DNA from 4 places in the Aureimonas sp. AU40 genome. Region 1 is predicted to be linked to each of the others. Evidence: riboswitches for the same ligand, from Rfam matches in the RefSeq annotation. Region 1 holds a riboswitch; each other region holds the start of a gene.
The links. Region 1 has a riboswitch for thiamine pyrophosphate ahead of thiB (thiamine ABC transporter substrate binding subunit). Riboswitches for the same ligand answer to the same signal wherever they lie in the genome.
Positions count from the first base shown of each region.

Region 2: it holds a riboswitch for thiamine pyrophosphate, as region 1 does, so the genes downstream of both, thiC (phosphomethylpyrimidine synthase ThiC) here and thiB (thiamine ABC transporter substrate binding subunit) in region 1, are expected to answer to the same signal.
Region 3: it holds a riboswitch for thiamine pyrophosphate, as region 1 does, so the genes downstream of both, AUL32_RS05575 (FAD-dependent oxidoreductase) here and thiB (thiamine ABC transporter substrate binding subunit) in region 1, are expected to answer to the same signal.
Region 4: it holds a riboswitch for thiamine pyrophosphate, as region 1 does, so the genes downstream of both, AUL32_RS10505 (ABC transporter permease) here and thiB (thiamine ABC transporter substrate binding subunit) in region 1, are expected to answer to the same signal.

Region 1 covers NZ_BBWL01000003.1:8,094-12,611, forward strand. Annotated here, with positions in the region: gene AUL32_RS01300 (ABC transporter permease subunit) at 1-363, opposite strand, end outside; gene thiB (thiamine ABC transporter substrate binding subunit) at 428-1,441, opposite strand; TPP riboswitch at 1,487-1,588, opposite strand; gene AUL32_RS01310 (thiamine diphosphokinase) at 1,956-2,606, shown strand; tRNA gene AUL32_RS01315 (tRNA-Arg) at 2,667-2,743, shown strand; gene AUL32_RS01320 (hypothetical protein) at 2,807-4,030, opposite strand; gene AUL32_RS01325 (hypothetical protein) at 4,027-4,278, opposite strand; gene AUL32_RS01330 (hypothetical protein) at 4,271-4,518, opposite strand, start outside.
Region 2 covers NZ_BBWL01000039.1:42,564-47,081, reverse strand. Annotated here, with positions in the region: gene AUL32_RS12940 (nuclear transport factor 2 family protein) at 48-512, opposite strand; gene thiC (phosphomethylpyrimidine synthase ThiC) at 629-2,452, opposite strand; TPP riboswitch at 2,515-2,617, opposite strand; gene AUL32_RS12930 (Trm112 family protein) at 2,664-2,858, opposite strand; gene AUL32_RS12925 (LON peptidase substrate-binding domain-containing protein) at 3,121-3,801, opposite strand; gene bla (class A beta-lactamase) at 4,263-4,518, opposite strand, start outside.
Region 3 covers NZ_BBWL01000015.1:81,963-86,480, reverse strand. Annotated here, with positions in the region: gene AUL32_RS05590 (thiamine phosphate synthase) at 1-225, opposite strand, end outside; gene AUL32_RS05585 (thiazole synthase) at 237-1,007, opposite strand; gene thiS (sulfur carrier protein ThiS) at 1,012-1,209, opposite strand; gene AUL32_RS05575 (FAD-dependent oxidoreductase) at 1,206-2,168, opposite strand; TPP riboswitch at 2,326-2,438, opposite strand; gene ybaL (YbaL family putative K(+) efflux transporter) at 2,439-4,289, opposite strand.
Region 4 covers NZ_BBWL01000031.1:29,746-34,263, reverse strand. Annotated here, with positions in the region: gene AUL32_RS10520 (TenA family protein) at 1-10, opposite strand, end outside; gene thiD (bifunctional hydroxymethylpyrimidine kinase/phosphomethylpyrimidine kinase) at 7-825, opposite strand; gene AUL32_RS10510 (ABC transporter substrate-binding protein) at 822-1,766, opposite strand; gene AUL32_RS10505 (ABC transporter permease) at 1,763-2,548, opposite strand; TPP riboswitch at 2,687-2,788, opposite strand; gene AUL32_RS10500 (UDP-glucose dehydrogenase family protein) at 3,231-4,518, opposite strand, start outside.

The DNA of each region.
Region 1 (4,518 bases):
GACGAGCCCCAGCGCGCCGACCAGCACGGGCAGCGCCTGCGGCAGGAGCAGAAGCTTCAGGAGAAGCGCGCGGCCGGGCAGGCGGTTGCGATGCAGCGCCAGGGCGAAGGGAACGCCGAACAGGAGGGACAGCAGCGTCGAAAGGATCGCCTGGGTCAGCGTGAAGCGGATGACGCCGAGGAGATAGGGATCGGTGAGGCTCGCCAGCGCCGGCGCCAGCCCCTCCGTCCCGGTGCCCAGGATCAGGAAGGGCGCGAACAGGAAGGCCAGAACAAGCGCAAGCGCACCCAATGCCGCCCCGCGCCGAAAGCGCCGGTCGGCAGCGGACAGAAACAGGCGATCCTGCTCGGCGCTTCGGTTCAAACGCTTCGACCGCCCGTGCGCAAAAGGCGGTCCGCCGACAAGCCTGCGGCCGGCTGCGTCCCGCTCAACGCCCCAGCGCGCGAAGCCATTCGGCCGTCCAGGCTTCGCGATGGGTGGCCACCGTCTCGGCATCGATCGCCAGCGGCTTGGCCGGCTGCACCAGCGTTTCGAAGGCCGGCGGCAGCGGCTCGGCGGGTTTGGTGGCGGGCAGGGCCCAATTGCCGGTCGGGATCAGCTTCTGGAAAGCAGGCGTCAGGGTGAAGGCGAGGAAGCGCTGCGCGAGCTCGGGCTGTTTCGACGTGCGCAGCCGGCCCGCAAGCTCCACCTGGAGATAGTGCCCCTCCGAGAAGGCCGCCGCCTTGTAGCGCTCGGTGCCTTCCTCGATCTGATGATAGGCGGGGGAGGTGGTGTAGGAGAGTACCATCGGCACCTCGCCCTTGGTGAAGAGCCCGTAGGCCTCGCTCCAGCCGGGCGTCACGGTCAGGATGCGGCGCGAAAGCGTGCGCCACTTTTCCTCGGCACCATCGCCATAGACCGCCTTCATCCAAAGAAGAAAGCCGAGACCGGGCGTCGAGGTGCGCGGATCTTGGATCGCGATCTTCTGCTCGGGATCGCCGTTCACCAGCTCGTCCAGGCTGGCGGGCGGGGTCTTCACCACCTCCGTGTCGTAGACGAAGGCGAGATAGGAATAGTCGAAGGGCACGAACACATCGTCCGAGAAGCCGCCGGGAATGGCGAGCGGCGACAGATCGACCCCTGAGGGCGCGAAAAGCCCGGTCTTCTTGAACTCCGGCACCAGCTCTGCGGTGAGGCCAAGCGCGATGTCGGCCTGTGTACTCTCGCCCTCCAGCTTCAGCCGGTTGAGAATGGCGACGCCATCCTCCAGCCCGACGAAGCGCAGGTCGCAGCCGCATTCGGCCTCGAAGGCCGCCTCGACCTTGGGGCCGGGACCCCAATCCGGTACGAAGCTCTCGTAGGTATAGACAGTGAGAACCGGCTTGCCGCCGTCCTGCGCCAGTGCAGGGGAAAGACCCGCGAGGGAGGCCAGAAGTCCGGCGGCGAGGGCAGGGCGAAGCATCCCGTTCTCCATGGTTTCAGATGAACGAAAACGCCTTCGGGCCAGTGCCGCGACGCTCTCCATCCCTCCGCCGGTGCGAGCCGGATCAGGTTCGTCGGGTTGGGCCGTAGCGCCTCTCAGCCCCGAAGGGCACCCCGTGTGAGCGGGATCTTAACTAGCGGGGCAGAGGAAACGCGGCAAGGGCGTTTGGGGCGCGGGGCCGAGGAGGGGCAGGCGCCTGTCGATCGTCACTTGCTAGCCGGCGCTGACCAAACCTTGCGGAGCATTGAGCCGCATCGCGTTCAGCCAGGTTCAGGCAGCGGACGGCACCATCGGACCCCAGCGCGGGGGCCGGCCTGCCCCCTGGCATTCGGCCTGGCTCCACCCTATGAGGCGTTGATCGAAACCCTTGCAAGGCGGGCTGCCCTCGCGGCTTTCCGGTCGGGCGTGATACCGCTCGGGTCGGTCTTGCATGCCGCAACCGAACTGGCCCCATCTCGCGGGTGGGGGCCGACGGAGGTTCGGAGGAATTCACATGAGCCGTTTTGCCATCCTTCTGGCCGGGCCGATCGACCCGACGCCCGCGCTGCGCCAAGCCGTTGCCGGCCGTCGCGTGATCGCGGCGGATGGCGGCATTGCGCATGCCGTGGCGCTGGGTCTCTGCCCCGAACTCTGGATCGGCGATTTCGACTCCGCCCCGCCCGAGCCGCCGGCTGCGCTGCGCGACTGCGCGATGGCGCGCGAGGCCTTTCCGCGCGACAAGGATCGCACCGACGGCGAACTCGCGATCGAAGCCGCGAAGCTTCGCGGCGGATGCGACCTTCTCCTTGTCGGTGCGCTAGGCGGGCGCAGCGACCACGCCTTTTCCCATCTGGTCATCGCTTTGCGGGAGGTAGAGGCAGACCCCGCCCTGAGGCTTGCGCTGTTCGACGGGATCGAGCACGCCCTGCCGCTGCGCCCCGGCTGGATGGAGATCGAGGCCGCGCCGGGCGCGCAATTCTCGCTGCTCAAGTTCACCGACCTCACAGGCCTGACGGTCGAGGGCGCGCGCTTTCCGCTCGCCCGCGTGGACATTCCCTTCCCCTCGATCCTGACCCAGTCCAACGAAGCGACCGGCCCGATCCGCCTCGGCCTGGAAACCGGCCGCGCGATCCTTCTTCTCCAAGCCGACCCGGCGCGCCGCTGACCCAGCGAATGCAGCGCCCACCCTTGGCCAACCCCGCCGCGTCCGCTATAAGTCTCTGAGGGTCCCATAGCTCAGCAGGATAGAGCACCAGATTCCTAATCTGGGGGTCATAGGTTCGAATCCTATTGGGATCACCAACGAACTCAGTGCTCTAGCCTACGTACTGGGTCGCACATTGCGACCATGTTGCGACGGCGTTGTTACCCTGCCGTTTTCGGTCTGTTCCGAGCGGCAATCCGGGCTGCTGCCACGCCTCTCGTTTTCTCCAAGGTTTTGCGGCTGTAAAGGGCAGTGGTCGCGGCTTGGCTGTGATTTGCGTGATGCCGCATCGCCTCCAAATCCACGCCTGCGTCGGTGCCCTCCGTGACGCCCCCGGCCCGGCTGTCTCGGCTCCAGACCGTTTTTGGAACTCCGGCTTTGGTAGCGATGGCGCGCCACATCTGCATGAAGTTCCGGTAGCGATAGGGTAGTCCAGTTGTCTCGTTCACGATGATAGGGCCGACGCGCTTCTCTGCCGGCACGAGGGCGAGCACCTGGGCCACAAGCGGATAGGCATTCGTATCATGGACGGCTTGCTGGCCGGTCTTGGTGGTGCGCTTGCGTAGGATGCCGGTCGAATCGATCTCGCTCCAGAGAAGCCCGCCGGACCAACGTCGGCCGAGATGAACGATCCCTGCCTTGCTGCCGTCCTCCACGATCGTCCAGATTCCGATGACATCGATCTGGCGGAGCGTCAGTTCGAACTGGAGGGCCTGGGCGATGGCAATGCTCGGTCGCTTCATCTCGATAGCCCTGGCGATGATCGCGGCCGACTGTTCGAAGCTGAGGAAGGTCTCCCGCGCTGGCGGCGCTTCGAATCGCATAGCCTCAAGGACGGTCGCAAGCCGAACGCATTCGGCTAGGTTCTCCGTGACGCCAAACTTGATGCTGATACGCAGAAGCTGGATCGCCTTGAACGCACGGCGAACGCGCTCGGGGCCGGGCAGCTCTCCTTCCTTCTTCGGCGGGGCGGGCTCGCGCAGCTTTTTGTACCAGCGGCGGAAGTCCGATCCGCTAAGACGGGCGAGCTGCCGATCGCCAACGGTTCGCTCCAGAAGGTCGAGCGATTCGTCATACATCGCGCGCGAGTTCGGTTTCAGGTCGTGATACGGGCTGTCCTTGCTCTTGCGATAGAGCGTGGTCAAACCCTTTATCGTGCCATCAAAACGCTTGGGGCGCGGATTGGTCTGTTCGCTTAGCCATTCCAAGAACTCAGCCGAGTAGCGTCGGCATAGAGCCGCGATTTCCGTCTCGTCGGTTGAGTGGATGCGGATGGTCGGCGTTGGATAGCCCTCAGACCTCTTCGAGATCGCGCGGGCCACCCAATAAAGTGCATATCCATCCGCCCTTTTCCTGCGCTGCAGGCCGGGAGTTTCGGTCTTCACCAGTTTTCCTTTCCATCAGGGTTGAGAGGCATGGCCCCCTGGTCATCCTGACGGACCCCATGCCGCCGGTCGAGGTAGGAGCGGCAGGCAGGCCAATAGCGCTTGTCCTCGAACATCGGATCGGGACGGGGAAAGCCGTCTTTTTCAAGTGTGCGGGCGATGGCAGGAAATAGCTTTGTATTGACGCCGAGCCGAGACGCGATCTCCTTATCGTCGAGGAAGAGCTTGTCCTGAGCCCTCTCACTCATAGGGCATGCTCCGATTTTTCGAGATGCGATCAAGCCTTTCGATCTCGGCAAGGATCAACGCTCCAGCGGCGACGAGGCTGGCGCGGTCGTCCTGGTGCTTGAAGCTCTCGGGTTCGAACGGCCAAAGGGACATGGCACGGTCGAGATCGCCCACGCGGCGAAGCCCGGTGCAGACCGCATAGGCCGCGCCGGCACGGGCAAGCTCGCCGAGGCGGTGCGTGTCGTCGTGCTCGGGCGTAT
Region 2 (4,518 bases), on a different contig from region 1:
GCGCCTCACCTTCGGACAAGGGTGAATCCCTATTCATCGGATGGGCTCTAGAGGCCGAGTTCGCTGAGGCCGGGATGATCGTCCGGACGGCGGCCGAGCGGCCAGTGGAACTTGCGCTCGCTCTCAACGATCGGCACGTCGTTGATCGAGGCATGGCGCTCGGACATGAGGCCCGCCTCGTCGAACTGCCAGTTCTCGTTGCCGTGCGAGCGGAACCATTGTCCGCTGTCGTCGCGCCATTCGTAGACAAAGCGCACCGCGATGCGCGCGCCCTGATAGGCCCAGACTTCCTTGATCAGCCGATAGTCCAACTCGCGGCGCCATTTGCGGGTGAGGAAGGACACGATCTCCTCCCGCCCCGCGATGAACTCGGCCCGGTTCCGCCACCGGCTATCTTCCGTATAGGCGAGGGACACCCGCTCGGGATCGCGGCTGTTCCAGGCGTCCTCCGCCAGACGCGCCTTCTGGACGGCGGCTTCGAGGTCGAACGGCGGGAGGGGCGGACGAGACATGGACGAGCCTTCCTGTACCAGTCGGTCATGACTTTACTGATTGGTACAGGATTTAGCCTCATCGCGCAAATCGAAGCAGGAGCGGGCGCGCAAACCGCGCCCGCTCCTGCTTCCGCTCAGGCGCTCTCCGTCGCCGGCTCGACATAGAGCCGCGCGCCGCCGGCCAGGAACTCGGCGGACTTGGCCTCCATTCCGGCCAGCGCCTCGGCTTCGCGCTTCAGGTCGCGGGAGATTTCCATCGAACAGAATTTCGGCCCGCACATGGAGCAGAAATGGGCTGTCTTGTGCGCTTCCTTGGGCAGGGTCTCGTCGTGGAAGGCGCGGGCCGTGTCGGGGTCGAGCGAGAGGTTGAACTGGTCCTCCCAGCGGAAGTCGAAGCGGGCGCGCGACAGTGCGTCATCCCGCAAGCGCGCCGCCGGATGGCCCTTGGCGAGATCGGCGGCATGGGCGGCGATCTTGTAGGTGACGACGCCGGTCTTCACGTCGTCCCGGTCGGGCAGGCCGAGATGCTCCTTGGGCGTGACGTAGCAGAGCATGGCCGTGCCGAACCAGCCGATCTGCGCCGCGCCGATGGCGGAGGTGATGTGGTCGTAGCCCGGCGCAATATCGGTCGCGAGCGGTCCCAGCGTATAGAAGGGTGCCTCGCCGCAGGTCGCCAGCTGCTTGTCCATATTGGCTTTGATCTTGTGCATGGGCACGTGGCCCGGCCCCTCGACCATGACCTGACAGCCCCGATCCCAGGCGATCTTGGTCAGCTCGCCCAGCGTGTCCAGTTCGGCGAACTGCGCGGCGTCGTTGGCGTCCGCCACCGAGCCCGGCCGCAGCCCGTCCCCCAGCGAGAAGGACACGTCGAACCGGCGCATGATCTCGCAGATCTCGTCGAAGCGCTCGTAGAGGAAGCTTTCGCGATGCTTCGAGAGGCACCAGCGCGCCATGATCGAGCCGCCCCGGCTGACGATGCCGGTGACGCGCCGGGCGGCCAGCGGCACATGGGCGAGACGCACGCCGGCATGGATGGTGAAATAGTCGACGCCCTGCTCGGCCTGCTCGATCAGCGTGTCCTTGAACACCTCCCAGTCGAGCTTCAGGGGATCGCCGCCGACCTTCTCCAGCGCCTGGTAGATCGGCACCGTGCCGATCGGCACCGGCGAATTGCGCAGGATCCAAGAGCGGATATTGTGGATGTTGCGCCCTGTGGAGAGGTCCATCACCGTGTCGGCGCCCCAGCGGATCGCCCAGACCAGCTTCTCCACCTCCTCGGCCACGCCCGAGCTGACGGCGGAATTGCCGATATTGGCGTTGATCTTCACCAGGAAGTTGCGCCCGATCACCATCGGCTCGAGCTCGGGATGGTTGATGTTGGCGGGAAGGATGGCCCGCCCACGCGCCACCTCGTCGCGCACGAATTCGGGCGTGACGAATTCGGGGATCGCCGCCCCGAAGCTTTCGCCGTCGCCCAGCCGCTCGGCCGCCTCCGCCAGCGCCGCCTCGCGCGCCAGATTCTCGCGATGGGCGACATAGATCATTTCCGGGGTGACGATTCCCGCCCGCGCCCATTCCAGCTGCGTGACGCGCTCGCCCTCCCGCCCGCGCCGCACGCCATGGGCGGCGGGGCAAGGCTCGACCAGCCGGTCGGCCCCGACATGGCCGTTGTCCTCCGGCCTCACGGCGCGGGGCTCCACCAGCGGATAGCCGCGCGCGGCGATCCAGGCGTCGCGAACCGGGGCAAGGCCGCGCGAAAGGTCGATGCCGGCGTCGGCGTCCGTGTAGGGGCCGGACGCGTCGTAGACGCGCAAAGGCGGCTCGGCCGGGTCGCTCAGCGCGATCTCGCGAAAGGGCACGCGGATCTCCGGCGCGCCGCGCGGCGCGGCATAGACCTTGCGCGAGCCGCGAATCGGCCCGGTGGTCACGGTGGCGGGAAGGGTGGGGGAAGCGGACATCAGGATCTCCAACAAAAAGGAGATCCGGGATCTGTTGCGATGAGCGGCGGCGCGATGCCGCGCGGCGGCACCCTTTCCGTCCCTTCGCCGGCATGACCCGGATCAGGTTCAAAGGGTTCGGCTCGCGCCATCTCAGCCCCACATGGGACACCCCTCGGACGCGCGAAGGGTGGCCAGACGGGCTCTGTCTGTCAAGACCGGGCCGATGGGCTCAGTCGATCTCGCGCGCTTCGGACGGGAGCATGATCGGGATGCCGTTGCGGATGGGATAGGCCAGGCGCGCAGCGCGCGAGACCAGCTCGTTGCGCTCGGAATCATAGCTCAGCCCCGTCTTGGTCAGCGGGCAGACCAGGAGTTCCAGGAGCTTGGGGTCGGGGCGACCCTTGCGTTCCGCGTCGTCCACCATGCCAGTCTCCTCGTTTCGTCGGGTCGCCTGCCGTCGCCTCCGGCAACGCCGCGTTCAGCCGGCTGGATACAGGCCGGGCCGGACCCTGCCAAGTCTCGGGCTCGAAGCGCCGCGCCCCGTGCAAGAGCCTGTTTCGACCTTCGCGAGGCGCCGCACTCGAGCGATGCGAAGTCCTATCCGCAAGGGTCCAGGCCGACGGCCGACGGCGAAAAGGCGCCCTCGCACCGACCCGGCCAAGAGCCCGAACGGTCTCCCGGTTCGCCTATTGCAGGGTCTGCGAGCCGTTTCCGTCCTCGCTGCCCTCGCGCACCAGGGCGATCTCGGTGATGGCGACCAGCGTCTCGGCCCGCGTCTTGAGGTCGGGGGCTTCCAGAAGCGCCTGCTTCTCGGCCGCGCCATAGGGCGACATCATCGACAGGGCGTTGACCAGCGTCTCGTTGGAGGCCTTGGACACGCTTTCCCAATCGGCCTCCAGCTGGTTGGCCTGGAGATAGGAACGGAAGGCTTTCAGAAGCGCGTCGCGGTCCACCTCCTCCTCGCCCTCGCCGGACTCCAGATCGCTGGCGAAGGGCTTGATGCGGCAGAGGCGGAAGGGCTCGGCGCTCTCGTGCTCCTCGATCACCCGGAAGCGCGCGATGCCCTGCAGGTTGAGGAGATAGCGCCCGTCGCCGGTCTCGGTCAGCGAGGTGATGCGCCCCAGGCATCCGACGGCGCAAAGCTCCGGCTCGCCGGAGGGCTGCAGCGCGCCGTCGAGGCGCGGCTGGATCATGCCGATCACCCGCGCGCCCGTCATGGCATCGTCGATCAGCGCGAGATAGCGCGGTTCGAAGATGTTCAGCGGCATCTGCCCGCCCGGCAGAAGCAGCGCGCCGGTCAGGGGAAACACGGCCACCGTTTCCGGGAGGTCGGTCTCCGAACGGTAGGTGACGTTGCCTGCTTGCACCAATGCGATTCTCCGATCGAGCCTTGAGGCTGTTATGAACCAGGGACAGGTCTCGCGTCACCCAGGCAGGTCCATCAGTGACGCCCCAAGGCGGATCGGCGCGGACAGGCCAACGGGTCGCCCGGGCGACGTCGCCCGCAGCCTCGGAACCCGATCCGCCGATCCGGCGCAAGGCCTGTCGCTGGTTCATGACAGCTTCATGGAACTGGCGCGTCTCGCCCCGAACTCAAGAGCGGCGTGAGCACGCAGGCGAGCGGCCGGAGCGCGAAGGCAAAGTCGGAGGGGGCCCGCAATTCCTCTTCGTCTTCGCGCTGGGCCGTATTCTCACAAGGTCGAGCGCCGCCGGGGCACGGCGAAGGTTTTGCCGGCCTGTTCAGCCTCAATGCCAGCCCATGCATCGAGCCGCCTTCGCACTCGGCGCTCTGCGGGCGACGGCAGTCCCGCTCGGCGCCTTTGGCCGCCTATCTCCGCACGATCCTGGCCAGCGCGTTGCCGATCTCGGCGAAGGCGGCGTTGCGCTCGTCGAAGGAAGCCTCGGTTTCCGTGAGATAAAGGCTCGCCACGATCGGCGCGCCTTCGGGGGGCCAGAGCACGGCGATGTCGTTCATCGTGCCGTGGTCGCCGCCGCCGGTCTTGTCGCCGATGTGCCAACTCTTGGGCAGACCGGCGCGAAGCTTGGCGCCGCCCGTCTGGTTGGCCACCATCCACTCGGCGAGT
Region 3 (4,518 bases), on a different contig from region 1:
ATGGATGAAATCCGCCCCCTCATCGGCGGCCAGCCGCCAATGATCGTTGACGACGAGCTGGCACCCATGCGCTTGGCACACGGCGAGCGAGCGGCGGATTTCTCCTCGCAGCGCCGACTCGGGCTTGTCCTTGGCGCGCAGCTGAACGAGCCGCACGCCTAGCGGCACGATGCGCTCGATCCAATCGGCATCGGGCATCACGGGATAGAACGGGTCGAGGACCAAGGAGCTCGGGCTCACAGAACGGCCCTTCCGAAAACGGGGGTCGAGGGGGCGGCCATGTCGCGGGGCTCCATGGCGCCGGCCTCGAAGCTCAGCCGACCGGCTTCCACCGCGAGGCGGAAGGCGCGCGCCATGGCGACGGGATCGCCCGACGAGGCGACGGCCGTGTTGAGGAGAACGCCGTCATAGCCGAGTTCCAGCGCTTCCGCCGCGTGGCTCGGGCGGCCCAGCCCGGCATCGACGATCAGCGTGACCTCGGGAAACTGCGCGCGCAGCGAGCGCAGCCCATAGCGATTGTTCAGCCCGAGCCCCGAGCCGATCGGCGAGGCCCAGGGCATGAGAACGCGGCAGCCCGCCTCCAAGAGCCGGTCGGCCACGACGAGGTCTTCGGTCGTGTAGGGCAGAACCTCGAACCCGTCCTCAGTCAGGATGCGGGCGGCCTCCACCAGGCCGAAGACGTCGGGTTGCAGCGTGTCGGCATGGCCGATCACCTCGAGCTTCACCAGCGAGGTTCCCAGCAGCTCGCGCCCCATCCGAGCCGTCGTCACCGCTTCCTTCACCGTGTGGCAGCCGGCAGTGTTGGGCAGGAAGTCCGCGCCGAGATCGCGCAGCTCGTCCCAGAAGCCGGGGCCGCGCGCGGCGCCGAGATTCTGTTCGCGCCGAAGCGAGACGGTGACCAGCGCGGGCTCAGCTGCGCGGATCGCATCCCGCATCACGGCCGGGGATGGATAAAGTGCGGTGCCCAGCATCATGCGAGAGGCATAGTCGCGGTCGTAGATGCGCATGGCGTCAGCCTCCCTGCATGGGGCTGAGCAGTTCCACCGCGTCGCCCTCCGAAAGCCGGATCTCGGCGCGCTCGGCGCGCGGCACGAATTCCCGGTTCACTGCGGTCGCCACCGTTTCGGGCTCGACCCCGAGTTCAGAGAGAAGCCGATCGAGCGTGGCGGACGCGACCTCGCGCCGCTCGCCGTTGAGATGAAGGATCATGCCGCCTCCATGAGGGACTGGATTTCGAGACAGGCCTCGGCCGACAAGGCCGGCGCCAGAAGGAAGCCGTGGCGATAAAGCCCGGTGAAGCTGACGACCCGGCCGGTGCGGGTGACGCGCGGCAGATTGTCGGAAAACGCCGGACGGCAGGCCGCGCCGGTTTCCAGGATCTCGGCCTCGGCGAAAGCGGGGTGCAGGGCGAACACGGCGGAGAGGAGTTCCACGGTCGAGCGCAAGGTAATCGGACCGGCGCGTTCGCTTTCGATCATGGTCGCGCCGACCATGAAAACCCCATCCTCGCGCGGCACGACATAGATCGGCCAGCGGGGATGCAGCAGCCGCACCGGGCGGTCCAGGCGCACATCGCGGCTGCGGATGATGAGCATCTCGCCGCGCACCCCGCGAAGCCCGGGCACCTCGGCGTTCAGACCCCGGCAGTCCAGCACCGGCTCGTCCGCGAAGGCATCGGGCTCGGCCTGCGAGCCGAACAGCACCGTGCCGCCGCCCTCCTCGATCCGGCGGACCAGAAGCGCCAGCGCTTGGCGCGGGTCGAGATGGGCTTCGTCGGGATAGAACAGCGCCTGACGGAATCGGCCGGCGAGATCGGGTTCGAGATCCGCCACACCTTCCGCGTCCAGCATCCGGTGCCCGCGCGTTCGCGATGCGAACTGACGAAGGTCGGCGCCGTCGCGCGGCGCGGCGAGCACCAGGGTTCCCTTGCGGCTCACCGGCGCACGTTCGGCCCAGAAGTCGATGCCGCGAAGACCCGGCTCGATGATGGCGGGATCGGCCGTCGCCGCTTCGCAATAGGGCGCGAGCATGCCGCCCGCGAGCCAGGATGCCGCGCGCTGGCCGAGTTCGCCGGCCGCCTCGTGAATCACCACGCGGCGCCCCGCCTCCGTCAGCCTCGCGGCCGTCGTGAGCCCGGCGACGCCGGCGCCTAAAATATGGACGGTCATGCCGCGATGCGCCCGTGAGCAAGCGTCGGTGAAGGATGGGTCGCGCGCATGCCTCGTCTTCCGCCGATTTCGACCCGGCGCGCGAGGCTGTGGGCGGGGCGTTCCAGCGGCGCGAAGCCCTTTCGAACCATCGAGGTTCGAAGTGCCGCGCCAGCCGGAGTCGAGATCGCTCCATCCCTACGCCAGTGCGAACTGGATCAGGTTCTTGGGGTCGCCGAACATCGCGTCGGCCTCTCAGTTCCCGCTAGCGGAACTCCCCCTGGACTATCCTCAAGGTAAGCGTTCGGTGGGGCGTGTCAACTCGCCCTCGCCCGCGCCGGTGAGTTCGGGAAGGATCGGCGCCTCGTCCGGCAGGAGCGGCCCCCGGGCACCCGGCGCGTCGGAACCGAGGTCGAGAAGATGGTCTGCGATGGCCTGCGCCGTCACCTCGTCGCCGTTCACCACCATGTCGGCCCCGGCCTGGATCAGCCGCTCGCGTTGCTCGCCGGAATGGACGCGCGCCGTGATGCGGATCTCGGGATTGGCGGCCTTCGCGGCGGCGATCATCGCGACGGCCTCGAAACTGTTGGGGAAGGCCAGCACGAGATCGCGCGCACCGGCGATGTTGGCGGCCTCCAGCACTTCGGGCTTCACCGCGTTGCCGACCACCGTCTCGAACCCGCTCGCGCGCACCCGCGCAACGCGCTTGTCGGCATCCTCGATGACGACGAAGGACCGACCGGCATCGGCCAGCCGACGCGCGATCTTGGAGCCGACGCGGCCGAAGCCGACGAGGATGAGATGGCCCTTCTGTTCGGTCGGGCGCAGGAGATCGTCCTCGATCGCCACGCTGCCGCTCGGAATATGCGTCGGCGCTTCCGCCGCCGGGAGCTCGGATGGCTCCTCCGACGCGCCGCCGAGGGCAGAGCGCTCCTGCGTCTGCCGCCATCGATCGACCCAGGCGAAGAGAAACGGGTTGAGCACGATCGACAGGATAGCGCCGCCCAGAATGAGGTTTTTCGCCTCGGGCGGCAGGATTTTAAGGTTAAGCCCAAGCGTCGCGAGGATGAAGGAGAACTCGCCGATCTGCGCCAACGAGACCGAAATGGTCAGCGCCGTCGCCGTTGGATGCCCGAACAGGCGCACGATGGCGAAGGCCACCACGGACTTGCCGATGACGATGATGAGCAGCGTCGCCAGGATCGGCAGCGGATCTTCGATCAGCGACAGCGGATCGAACAACATGCCGACCGAGACGAAGAAGAGCACGGCAAAGGCGTCGCGCAGCGGCAGCGAATCCTCGGCCGCGCGGTGGCTGAGATCGGATTCGCTCATGATCATGCCGGCGAAGAAGGCGCCGAGCGCCAGCGACACGCCGAACAGCGTCGCCGCGCCGAAGGCGACGCCCAGCGCGATGGCCAGCACCGCGAGCCGGAACAGCTCGCGCGAGCCCGAAGCCGCCGTGAGTTGCAGCAGCCATGGGATGACCCGGCGGCCGACCACAAGCATGAGAACGACGAAGATGCAGAGCTTGAAGATCGTGACGAGCAGAATGCCCGGCACGCCGAATCCGAGATCGGTGGTCATGCCGTGGCCGGCACCGGCCGCGTCGCCGCCCAGCGGCCCGGCGAAGGCCGGCAGGAGAACCAGCGCCAGAACCATGGCAAGGTCTTCCACGATCAGCCAGCCGACCGCGATGCGCCCCCGCCCCGTTTCGATCAGCCGCCGCTCCTGCATGGCGCGCAGGAGAACCACCGTCGAGGCGACCGACAGCGCGAGGCCGAAGACGAGGCCGGCTCCCAGGCTCCAGCCGAGCAGCCAGGCGAGACCCATACCGAAACCCGTGGCGGCGGCGATCTGCACGATGGCGCCGGGCAGCGCGATGGCGCGCACCGACAGGAGATCACGCAGCGAAAAATGCAGGCCGACGCCGAACATGAGGAGGATGACGCCGAGTTCGGACAACTCGCCCGCCAGCCCCTGGTTGGCCACGAAGCCGGGCGTGAAAGGGCCGGCCACGACGCCCGCCAAGAGATAGCCGACAATCGGCGAGGCGCCGATGCGATGCGCTATCGTGCCGAGCAGAAAGGCGAGGACCAGACCCGCGACGATGGTTTCGATCAGCGGCATCTCGTGCAGCATCGTCGGATTCTCCCGGCGCTTGAAACGACTCCAGTGTCGAGGTGGCCCTTCGGTGTTAGGCGATGGCGCCGTCGGATGCAGCATAAAAGACGCGAGCGCCCTGCCCTTTTTCGCCCGACGTGGCACCGCGCGACGGAAAGGGTGCTTGGCCCAGCATGTCGCATCCGGCAAACATGTCGGATTTGTACAAACCCGACGCCGCTTCCGTCATCGCAAGCCGGGTTTCGCG
Region 4 (4,518 bases), on a different contig from region 1:
GAGGGCTCATGAGACGTCCTGTCCGGCCTTGGGCCAAAGCGCGTGGAAGTGATGCACGGGACCACGGCCCGAGCCAAGGCGCCAGGCGGCGCCGGCCGCGAGCGCGGCCTGGAGATAAAGACGCGCCTCGCGCACCGCGCTTTCGAGGTCCAATCCCTTGGCAAGGCCCGCCGCGATGGCCGCCGCCAGGGTGCAGCCCGTGCCATGGTCGTTGTTCGTCTCGACTCGTGGAAAGGCAAGGCGCAGCAGGCTAGAATTGGACACGAGAAGATCGACGCTGTCCGGCCCTTCGCGGTGCCCCCCCTTCATGAGAACGGCGCGCGGGCCGAGGGCGAGCAGCCGCTCGCCCTGCCCGAGCATGGCCTCCTCGCTCGCGGCAGGCTCAGTGCCCAAGAGAAGGGCGGCTTCCGGCAGGTTGGGGGTCAGCACGTCGGCGAGCGGCAGAAGCTCTTCGCGCAGCGCCTCCAGCGCGTCCGCGTCGATCAGCCTGTCGCCCGAGGTGGCAATCATGACCGGGTCCACGACGGCGCGCCGCCCATGGGCGCGCAGGCGCTCGGCGATCGTGCGGATCACCGGCTCGCTCGACACCATGCCGATCTTGATGCCGCCCACCGTGAAGTCGCCGAGCACGGCGTCGATCTGCGCGGCGACGATGGCGGGGGGGAGCGTCTCGACGGCGGTGACGCCGCGCGTGTTCTGCGCGGTGACGGCGGTGAGAACGCTGGTGCCGAAGACGCCAAGCGCGGAGAAGGTCTTGAGATCGGCCTGGATGCCCGCGCCGCCCCCCGAATCCGAGCCCGCGATGGTCAGCGCGACCGGGATCACCGCTTCAGCTCCACCGCATAATCCGCGATCGGCGGCACGGCGGGGATCAGCCCCTTGTCCTTGAGGAAGCCGGCGAAGCGGTTCATGCCGGCCGTGTCCAGCGCGCCGGGGCGCTTGGCGAAGCGCGGCAGCGTGTCGGCGAAGGCGGTGCGGTTCAGCGTGTCGTCGAGATCGGGATAGGCCTTGAGGAAAAGCTGAAGCGCCTCGTCGGGATGGTTGGTGAGGAAGAGCGTCGCCTCTTCCACCGCGTCGAGGAAGCGCGGCAGGCGCGGGTCGGTGGCCAGATCGCGGCGCGTGACGTAGATCAGCTCGTCATAGGGCGGCACGCCGTTCTCCTCGGGAAAGAAGAAGCGACCCTCGTGCTTTTCGAGCCGCATCTGCGTCGCCTCGAAATTGCGATAGGAGCCGATCGTGGCGTCCACATTGCCGGCGCTGAGCGAGGCGGTGAGCGCGAAGTTGACGTTCACCAGCTCGACGTCGGGCAAAGCGAGGCCGGCCGAGCCGAGCATGGCGGAGAGAACCGCCTCCTCCACGCCCGCAACGGAATAGCCGATGCGCTTGCCCTTCAGATCGGCCAGCGTCTTGATCGGCCCGTTCGCCAGCACCGCGACCGTGTTGAGCGGCGTTTCCACCAGCGTGCCGAAGCGCACGAGCGGCAGCCCGGCCGCATGGTCGAGCATCAGGCTCGGCTGGTAGTGGAGTGCGATATCGGCCTGGCCCGCCGCCAGAAGGCGCGGCGGCGCGGACGGGTCGGCCGGCGGCACCAGTTCCACGTCCAGCCCGTGGCTGGCGAAGATGCCCTTCTCCTTGGCGACGACCAGCGGCGCATGGTCGGGGTTCACGAACCATTCGAGCAGGACGGTCAGCTTGTCGGCTGCGAGAGCCGGCGTCGCCAGGAGCGAGACGGCCAGCGCGGCGGCCGAGAGGAAAGGACGCATCAGGAGGACTTTCTTCGAAGGAGGGAGGGAAAGGGGGAGGGGCCGCTTTCGGCGGCCCAAGGGGCGAGGCGGGGGGCGAACTCGTCCACCAGTGCGCGCAGCGCCAGCGTCATCGCGGCGAGGATGGCCAGCGCCGCGAACATCAGGTCGGTTTGCATCCGGGCATTGGCCTGGATCATCACGAAGCCGAGCCCGCCCGAGGCGCCGACCCATTCGCCGATCACCGCGCCGAGCGGGGCAAGGGGGGCGGCGACGCGAAGGCCGGTGATCAGCGCCGGCATGGCGAGCGGAATGCGAACGAAGCGCAGCGTCTGCCAGTGGCTCGCCACGGTGAGCGCGGTGGCGTCGAGCAGTTCGGGCTCGGTGCGTCGCAGCCCGTCCGCGAAGGCCGAGGCGACGGGAAAGAACAGAACCAGCGAGGCCATCATGACCTTCGAAGCGAGGCCGAATCCGAGCCAAAGCACGAGCAGGGGCGCCAGCGCGAAGACCGGCATGGCCTGGAGCACGAGAAGCAGCGGCCAGGCCACGCGCCCGAGGCGCGGCCAGAGCACCACGCCAAGCCCCGCCAGCGCGCCGGCCAGCGAGCCGAATAGGAGGCCGAGCACCGTCTCGATCAGGGTCAGCCAGCCATTGGCCAGAAGAAAGCCGGCGCGTGTCCAGAGCACCTCGGCGACCCGAAGCGGCCCGGGCAGCATGTAGGGCGGCGGCTGCGCCAGCGCGACGAAGAGCCCCCAGGCCAGAAGCACCGCTAGAAGCCCGAACAGGGTAGCGCGAAGGGCGCGCATATCGGCCTAGACCCCGCAGCAGGCGAGGCGGGGCCAGTCGGGGCGGCAGGGCGGATGGTGGCGCATGCGATCTCCTCAGCCCCAAAGCAGGGTCCGCAAGAGATCCGGAGTGAAGCGAAGAAGGTGCGCGGGCAGCAGAGCGCCGCCCATTCCCGTTCCTACGCCGGTATGACCCGGATCAGGTTCAAGGGTTCGGCTCCCGCCATCTCAGCGCCTCGCGGCACACCCCTCGGAATGAGCCAAGTGATGCCGGCCTCGTTCTGCTTTGTCAACCGAAGCGCCCAGGGGGGGGGGCGGCCCAAAGCGTGCCGTTCGACGGCGGAACGGTGCCGCGTGATGCCTCGTCGTTCGCGTGCCGCCAAACGCTCGGGATGCGAGAACGTATCGGCGAAGACGAGCAACAGTCCCAGTGTCCATAGCGACAGACGAACCTCTGCCCGTGTGGAACGGCTCGCCTTTGGACGGCGGCGGAACGTCGCCAAACTGCCGGACCCGACCGGGTCGTAAGCAGTCTCTTGGGACTTGGAACGAAACCTACCGGGATTGGATGCCTTGAGCCCTTTGTCCCGCCCCGTCGTCGCGCTTGCTTGAGCGAAGCCACCGGCATCCCTCAAGCCTTGCTCTTCGTGAACAGGCCAAAATCCCTAGCCCATCCTCTGCCCACCGGTCTCGTCCCGATGTCTCAGGCCGGCAGAAGCTCGGGCGCGGGCACGCCGGCCCGGCCGATCGAGAGATAACCGAGCCCCGCCTTCGCCACTTCGGCCGGCACGAAGACGTTTCGGAAGTCGACGATCATGGGCGTGCGCAGGAGCCGCTTGTAGTCGGCCAGCGGGCGCTCGGCGAACTCGCGCCATTCGGTGGCGAGCACGCAGAGATCGGCCCGGTCCAACGCGGCGTCCATGCTCGGCGCATAGTCCACCGCCTCGCCCAGAAGCTCGCGCGCATGGTCCATGCCCTGCGGGTCGTAGGCGCGCACCAGCGCGCCCTGGCCGGCGAGCTGTTCGGCCACCAGAACGGCCACGCTGTCGCGCACGTCGTCGGTCTCGGGCTTGAAGGTGAGACCAAGCAAGGCGACCGTCTTGCCACGCACGTCGCCGCCGGCGGCCGCCACGACCTTGGCCACCATGCGATGCGGCCGGGCGCGGTTCACCGCGATCACGGCCTCCACGATGGTCGCCGGGCTCAGCGCCTTCTCGCCGATATGGACCATGGCGAGCGTATCCTTCGGGAAGCAGGAGCCGCCATAGCCGGGGCCGGGCTGCAGGAAGGCGCGGCCGATGCGCTTGTCCGAGCCCATGCCGCGCGAGATGTCGGAAATATTGCCACCGACCTTCTCGCAGATGTCGGCCATCTCGTTGATGAAGGAGACCTTCGTCGCCAGAAACGTGTTGGCGGCATATTTGATGAGCTCGGCCGAGACGATGTCGGTCGAGATCAGCTCGAAGCCCTGGGCGGTGAACGGGCGGTAGAGCGCCTCCATCATGGCGCGGGCGCGCTCCGTTTCCGTGCCGACCACGATGCGGTCGGGCTTCATGAAATCGGACAGCGCGTTGCCCTCGCGCAGGAATTCCGGGTTCGAGGCGATGTCGAAATCCAGCGTCGGATTTTCGCGCGCGATGATCCGCTTGATCTCCATGCCCGTGCCGGCCGGCACGGTGGACTTCGTCACGATCACGGCCGGGTGACTCAGCGCGCGGGCGATGTCGCGGCTGGCGGCGAAGACATATTGAAGGTCGGCATTGCCGTCGAGCTTGCGGGTCGGCGTGCCGACCGCGATCATGACGATGTCGGCGCCCGATACGGCTTCCGCGATATTGGTGGTGAAGCCCAGGCGACCGGCTGCCGCGTTGCGGTGGACGACCTCGTCCAGCCCCGGCTCGTAGATGGGAATGAGGCCGGCGCGCAGCTTCTCGATCTTGGCCGGAACCTGATCGACGCAGATGACATGGTGACCGGCCTCGGCCAGGCAG